DNA from 2 places in the Streptomyces liliifuscus genome. Region 1 is predicted to be linked to the other one. Evidence: riboswitches for the same ligand, from Rfam matches in the RefSeq annotation. Region 1 holds a riboswitch; the other holds the start of a gene.
What was found. Region 1 has a riboswitch for cobalamin ahead of JEQ17_RS39400 (ABC transporter substrate-binding protein). Riboswitches for the same ligand answer to the same signal wherever they lie in the genome.
Positions count from the first base shown of each region.

Region 2: another riboswitch for cobalamin. It lies ahead of JEQ17_RS32385 (prenyltransferase/squalene oxidase repeat-containing protein); the one in region 1 lies ahead of JEQ17_RS39400 (ABC transporter substrate-binding protein).

Region 1 covers NZ_CP066831.1:9,115,942-9,119,728, reverse strand. Annotated here, with positions in the region: gene JEQ17_RS39405 (FecCD family ABC transporter permease) at 1-822, opposite strand, end outside; gene JEQ17_RS39400 (ABC transporter substrate-binding protein) at 819-1,844, opposite strand; cobalamin riboswitch at 1,912-2,098, opposite strand; gene JEQ17_RS39395 (TIGR03767 family metallophosphoesterase) at 2,330-3,787, shown strand, end outside.
Region 2 covers NZ_CP066831.1:7,517,796-7,521,582, forward strand. Annotated here, with positions in the region: gene JEQ17_RS32385 (prenyltransferase/squalene oxidase repeat-containing protein) at 1-877, opposite strand, end outside; cobalamin riboswitch at 1,027-1,156, opposite strand; partial or broken gene JEQ17_RS32390 (phosphotransferase) at 1,213-1,506, shown strand; gene JEQ17_RS32395 (MBL fold metallo-hydrolase) at 1,569-2,594, opposite strand; gene JEQ17_RS32400 (aldehyde dehydrogenase) at 2,817-3,787, shown strand, end outside.

The sequences.
Region 1 (3,787 bases):
TGCCGCATGCGGCAGTACGAGACCGACGAAGCCGATCGCACCCGCCGAACTGACGAGCGCGGCGGTCAGCAACGCCGTGGCGCACAGCAGCACCAGTCGCGTACGGGCCACCGATACCCCGAGGGTCGCGGCGGCGTCCTGGCCGAAGGCGAACGCGTCGAGCGTCCGCGCGCACCCGAGGCACACCAGCAGCGTCACCGCGAGCACCGCGAAGCACACCCAGACGTCGGTCCAGCCGACCCCGCTCAGCGAACCGAGGAGCCAGAACAGCACCCCGCGGGTGGTCTCGGCGTCGGCTGCGGTCATCACGACGAAGGAGGTGAGCGCCGAGAAGAGCTGCATCGCGGCGACCCCGCTCAGCACCACACGGTCCGTCGCGCCGCCCAGTGTGTGGCTGAGCAGCAGCACGAGCCCGAACGACAGTACCGCGCCGAGGAACGCGCCCGCGGAGACCGAGACCAGGCCCCCGCCGACGCCGAGGACGACCACGATCACGGCGCCCGTCGAGGCGCCCGAGGACACGCCGAGGACGAACGGGTCGGCGAGCGGGTTGCGCAGCAGGGACTGCATCACCGCGCCGCACACGGCGAGTCCGGCCCCGCACACGGCCGCCAGGAGCGTGCGCGGCAGGCGCAGCTCCCAGACGATCCCCTCCCGGATCGGGGTCAACTCCGAGCTGCCCCAGCCGAGATGGGACGCGACCACGGACCAGACGTCACCGACCCGGATGTCCGCGGGACCGATGGTGATCGCGACGGCGACGGACACGAGGAGCAGGCCGACGCCCGCGGCGATGAGCAGTCCCAGGCGCGGCCGTGTCACCCGGCGAGCCCGAACTCCCGCAGGGCGGAGGCGACTTGCTCGACGCCCTCGACCGTGCGGATGGTCGGGTTCATCGCCTGCCCACTGAGCAGGACGTACCGCTTCTTCTTGACTGCGGTCATGTTCTTGGTGACCGGGTCGGACTCCAGGAACTCGATCTTCTTCTTCGCGGACTCGGCGGTCTGCGACTTGCGGGTCAGGTCGCCGATGACGAGCACGTCGGGGTCACGGTCGGCGACGGTCTCCCAGTTGATCTGGGGCCACTCCTCGTGCGTGTCGTCGAAGACGTTCTTCGCGCCGAGGGCCCGGGTGATGACGCCGGGCGCGCCGCAACAGCCCGCCATGTAGGGCGAGTCGGAGTTGGCGAACCAGTACAGGAGAGTGACGTCGGAGGCGTCCATCCCCGAAGTGGCCTTCCTCGTCCGCTCCTTGAGGTCGGCGACGAGCTGCTCGCCCCGCTTCTCGACGCCGAACACCTCGGCCAGGTCGCGCACTTCGCCGTGGATGGCGTCGATACCGAGGGCCTTCGTCCGCGCGCCGTCGCCACCCGAGTCGTTGTCCTTGCCGACGCAGTCGGAGGGCGAGACATAGGCGGGCACGCCGAGCTTCTCGAACTGGTCCCGGGTGGCCACGCCTCCCTTGCCGAGCGTCGAGACGAACGAGGCTGCGACGAAGTCGGGGTCGGCGTCCAGGACCCGTTCGAAGGAGGGGTTGTTGTCGGCTATCCGCTCCACCTTCGCGTTCGCCTTCTCCAGGCCCTTCATCACCGGGTCGGTCCAGGTGGCGGTGCCGGCCATGCGGTCGGCGAGGCCGAGCGACAGCATGATCTCGGTGGTGCCCTGGTTGAGGGACACGGCCCGCTCGGGCGGAGACTCGACGCGTACGGTCTCGCCGCAGTTGTCGAGGGTGACGGCGGCCCCGGTGTCCGTGTCGGACGACGAGTCCCCCGAACCGCAGCCGGTCAGCAGGAGAGCCCCGGACAGGACGAGGGCAGCGGGACGGGCAAGACGTGCGACGGGCACGGAAGTTCCTCAGGCGTCGAGGGCTCGAACGCGGAGCCCGGTCGTACGGTGCTCCCCCGTCGGCGCGTGACCGCGGAGGCCGCCAGCAGGTCTTCGGACTCGGGGTCACCCGGACGAGGCGCCTTCCCGGACCGTCATTCCGGTCCAGTGGCCGATGCCACGCCCGTCACCCTCACCGCTGCGCGTCAGCTCCGGATTCCCACCGGATTCCCTGACCCACGTACATGGGTTCGACTGGCCTCGGCAAGCTATCACGGCGGGTCTCGCGGATCGACGGACGGACCGGCGGACAGACCAATGGACGGATCGGCGGACGGATCACCGGCAGACCGGCGGACAGACCGGCAGGGCGGGCCCCAGTAGCCGCTCCACCTGTTCCGGCGGTGTTCACGGCCACGCCACACCCCTGCCCACAGCCCTGCCCCCGCGGCCTGAATGAGTGGTTCCGCTAGCTGAGTCTCTCGGAGGCACCGGAGGGCCGCCCCATGACCGGGACCGAAATGGCGGGGACCGCATCCACTCCCCCGCCCTCGTCCACACCCGCTTCCCAGCCCCCGTCCCCGTCCCCGCCCGCATCCTCGATCAACCGTCGTCGCTTTCTGCTCGCGTCCGGTGCCGTCGCGGCGGGAGCGACCGGAGGAGCGGCGGCCGTCTTCCCACGGCAGCGCCCGGCCCCCTCCGTGCGGCCCGCGTCGGAGAGCGCGGCCCCGCGGCCTGCCCCCGCCGCCCGACGGCCGACGCCGCGACGCGCGGCCCCGTACGCAACGACCACCCTGGAGACGACGGCCCGCCTCGGCGGCCACGCGCACGCCGACACCTACCGACGGCTCGTCCCGGGCCCAGGCTGGCCCGTGGTCGTACGCGGAGATCTCGCGACTGCCGCCGTCGGCCGCCAGGACCGGCGCACACCGCTCGCGTGCTTCGTGCAGTTCACCGACCTGCACCTCACCGACGTGCAGAACCCGCTGCGCACCGAGTTCCTGCGGTCGCGCAGGCCTGCCGCGTGGCGGGCCCAGGAGGCGCTGACGGTGGCGGGGGCGGTGGCGCTCGTGGAGCAGGTGAACGCGCTCGGCGGGGGCCCGTACACCGGCCTCGCGCCCGCGTTCGTGATGACGACGGGCGACAACATCGACAACAACTCCGCGATCGAACTGGAGTGGTTCCTCACGCTGATGAGCGGCGGCAGGATCACTCCCAACACCGGGGATCCGACGGCGTACGAGGGCGTCCAGAACTCCGGTCTGCCCCTCTACTGGCACCCGGACGACGCGGCCCTGCGCGACCTGGACAAGCGGCGTGGGCTGCCCCGTATCCCCGGCTTCCTCGACGCCGCGATACGGCCCGTGACCAGCCCGGGGCTCGACATTCCCTGGTACTCCACGGTCGGCAACCACGACGACATACCCGGCGGCTGTCTGTCGCCCGCGCTGGGCGACTACGCCGTCGGCTCCCGCAAGCTGCTGTCGGTCCCGGCCACGGACGCGGCCGCCTACGCGAAGGCGCTGAACTCCGGCGACGACCCCAAGAGCGAGGTGCTCTCGGCGATCCTGAAGAGGCACACGGCCTCGGCGCGGACGGTGACGGCCGACGAACGGCGCCGGCTGTTCACCCCGCACGACTACCTGGCCGCGCATCTCGACCCCGCCCACGCCGGAGCGGGCCCGGTCGGCCACGGCTACACGGAGAACAACCTGGACGGCGACCGGATGTACTACTCGTTCCGGGTGGCCGAGAACGTCATCGGCATCAGCATCGACACGACGTACCGCAGCGGCCACTACGAGGGCTCGCTGGGCACCGATCAACTCCGCTGGCTGGAGCGGACGCTGGCCGCGCACAGCTCCCGGTCCTACGACGCCGACGGCCGCCCCGTACGCAACGCCGGGGCCGACGACGCCCACGTCCTGGTCTTCAGCCACCATCACAGCCCGAGCATGACCCGC
Region 2 (3,787 bases), 1.6 Mb from region 1:
TGCCGTAGTCGGGCTGGTCCTCGGCGCCGGGGAGCGAGGACTTCAGGTAGCCGTTCTTGGCGACCGCGCCCGCGAGGTACAGGGCGCCGTTGGCCGCCGCGTCCTCGATCGTGAGGGAGTCGCCGCCCTCGCACCGGGACGCCTTCGGAGAGGCCTTGTCGGCGCCGTCCTGGTCGGGATCGGTGTCGAGGCCCTCGCCGAGCGCACCCAGCACCCCGGCCGCCGTGGCGTCCGCGTTCGCCGCGAGCTTGCCCTTCTTGTCCGGCTGGAAGGCGAAGGCGCCGCCGCCGTTCTCGTCGCAGGGGACGGAGAGCCCGAGCAGGGCGTCGTACGGCGTCCGGTCGTCCTTCGAGGGCAGGTCCTTCGGGTCGGTGTCCCCGGCGTCGAGCGCCCCGATCACGACGGACGTCGAGTTGGTGTCGCTGGGCGTGCCGGGGAAGTAGCCCCAGCCGCCGTCCTTGTTCTGTACGGACTTCAGCCACTTCACGGCCGCGCCGGTCACGGCGTCGCTCGCGTCGAGAGCCTCCAGGGCCTGCAGTGCGGCGGCTGTGCTGTTCGTGTCGACCTTGGTCTTGGCGTCGCACTTCGTGCTCGGGTCGGGGCGGTAGGCCGCGAAGGCCCCGCTCTCGCACTGCTGGCCGGTGAGCCAGTCGACGGCCTGCTTCGTGGGCTTCACCCCCACGGTGTCCTGGGCGAGCAGCGCGAGCGACTGCCGCCAGACACCGTCGTAGGTGGGGTCGGTGCTGCCGTACAGGGCGGAGGGGAACGCCTGGGAGGGGGTCGCGCCGGGCGACTCGTCGGCGAGGGCGGCGGGCGCGAACGCCGTACCGATCACGGCGGTGGCGGCCAGTACCGCTGCGCTGCGGCGGACAAACATGATCGGTGGTGCCTTTCCCTGTCAAGGAGCCAGGCAGCCCAGAACCCGGGCGGCTCGGCTCCGTATGCCTCGACGGTGCCGGTCACCGGCGGACCCGGTGACGCGAGCCGGTCACTTCCGTACGAGGCAATCCGGCTCGCCACCCCGATCGGCTGATCGACTGATCGGCCGGTCGACCGGGTGGCACACGGTTGCGGGTCAGCGCCGGATTTGCACCGGCTTCCCCCCGTACGACTGTGATGACGACCCGCTCACTGTACCGGCCCGTAGCAAGACCCTGAGGGCCGCCTGTGGAGCTGCCTGTGAGGCCGGACGGCTCCGGGTGGCTTCTGCCCATGGGGATACCCGCGGGGGCCGGGCGATTGCTCGGATCGGGACGTACGGCGGATGTCTACGCGCTCGACGGCCACGACGGCCACGACGATCACGATGGCCAGGGTGGCCTCGACGATTGCGACGGCCTCGGCGATGGTCCCGGCGGCGGGGCGTGGGTGCTGCGCCGGTACCGGGACGGCTACGGGGACGCGCAGGCCGAGGCGGCCGTCATGGAGTACGTACGAGGTCACGGCTATCCCGTGCCGCGCGTGCGGGCGGCGGACGCGCGCACCGACCTCGTGATGGAGCGGCTGTAGTCACCAGGACCGACCACTCCGAGTCCCCGGACATGCCATGGCGTCCGGGGAGGGCGGGTTCAAACGGCCACGTACGTCACCGGATCGCTGCCCGGTACCGCTTCCGCGTGGCCCAGTTTCACCAGGCGGCGCAGGTGGGCCTCCGCCTCCGAGACGGCGATGTTCCTCGATCCGTAGGGGATGTCGTCCCACGGGCGGTTCCACTCCATGCGGACGGCGAGCTGCCAGGAGGTGAGCGGGGTGACGAGGAGGGAGCGGAGGTCGGTGAGGCGGGACTCGTGGTGGTCCAGCAACTCCCTTACGCGGGAGGGGGCGTCGGTGAAGGCGTGCAGGTGGGCCGGGAGGACCTCGGCCGGTTCGAGGCGGCCGATCCGTTCCAGTGAGTCGAGGTAGTCGCCGAGCGGGTCGGCGACGGTCTCGTCGTCCGGGTCCTCGTACAGGCCGATGTGCGGGGTGATCCTCGGCAGGAGGTGGTCGCCGGAGAACAGGCGTCCGTGGCCCGGGAGTTGGGCCGGATGGGCCTCCTCCAGGTGGAGGCAGACATGGCCGGGGGTGTGGCCCGGCGTCCAGATCGCGCGCAGGCGGCGGCCGGCGAGGTCGAGGAGCTCGCCGGGGACGATCTCGCGGTCGGGGAGCGCGGGGGAGGCGCCGGGGAACATACGGGAACGGGCCGTGCGCATCGGCGCCACGTGCTCCTCGGGAGCGCCCGAGGCGGTCAACTTGTCGGCCATGTACGTGAACCAGCGCCCGGGCCTGGTCCCGCGCGTCCGCCGTACGATCGAGATGTCGGCGGCGTGCATCGAGATCCAGGCGCCGGACGCCTCCCGTACCTTGCCCGACAGGCCGTGGTGGTCCGGGTGGTGATGGGTGATCACCACTCCGTGGATCTCCGCGACGGACGTCCCGCACGCCAGGAGCCCCTCGGCGAGTGCGTCCCAGGACGCCGGATCGTCCCAGCCCGTGTCGATCAGCACCGGCCCGCGGTCGGTGTCCACGACGTACACGAGTGTCGTTCCGAGTGGATTGTCCGGGATGGGAACCTCGACGGACCGTACGCCGCCGCCGTGATCGGTCACCTGTGCCATGGGTTCCCCTGTCGCCGACTCCCGGCCACTATAACTAGAACCAGTTCCAATGGGAGCCCAAGTCACTCATCGGGTCGGCGCGACGGATCGCGGGCGCGGTGAAGTGATGTGAGGTCCGTGGACTCCTCCAACTAGAACTGGTATCAGTTCCAGTGTCGTCATGTCTGATGAACCGTCAGTCTGATGCACCGTCAGAAATGTCCTGCGGAGAGGCAGTCGGCCATGACCGAGCTCGTGGAACACGGACAGCTGTTCATCGGCGGGGAGTTGGCCGCTCCCCTGGGCCAGGACGTGATCGAGGTGATCTCCCCGCACACCGAGGAGGTCATCGGCCGGGTGCCGCACGCCTCGCGGGCGGACGTCGACCGGGCCGTCGCGGTCGCGCGGACCGCGTTCGACGAGGGCCCCTGGCCGCGGATGTCCCTCGACGAGCGCATCGAGGTCGTCACCCGGATCAAGGACGCGATCGCCGTACGCCACGAGGAGATCGCCCGTGTCATCTCCTCCGAGAACGGCTCCCCTTACTCCTGGAGCGTCCTCGCACAGGCCCTCGGCGCGATGATGGTGTGGGACGCGGCGATCACCGTCGCGCGGGACTTCACGTACGAGGAGACGCGCGACGGAGTGCTCGGGAAGATCCTCGTGCGGCGCGAGCCGGTCGGGGTCGTCGCGGCCGTCGCCCCCTGGAACGTCCCGCAGTTCGTGGCGGCGGCCAAGCTCGCGCCCGCGCTGCTGACCGGCTGCACGGTCGTGCTCAAGCCCTCGCCGGAGTCGCCGCTCGACGCGTACATACTCGGCGAGATCGCGAAGGAGGCCGGGCTGCCGGAGGGAGTGCTCTCGATCCTGCCGGCGGACCGTGAGGTGAGCGAGTACCTGGTCGGGCATCCCGGAATCGACAAGGTCTCCTTCACGGGTTCGGTCGCCGCGGGCAGGCGGGTCATGGAGGTCGCCTCGCGCAATCTCACGCGCGTGACACTGGAGTTGGGCGGGAAGTCGGCGGCGGTGGTCCTGCCGGACGCGGACATCGAGACCTCCGTGCCGGGCATCGTCTCGGCGGCCTGGATGAACAACGGCCAGGCGTGCGTGGCGCAGACCCGCATCCTGCTGCCGCGGTCGCGCTACGACGAGTTCGCGGAGGCGTTCGCCGCGGCGGCGGGGGCGCTGGTGGTCGGCGACCCGCTGGACCCGGCGAC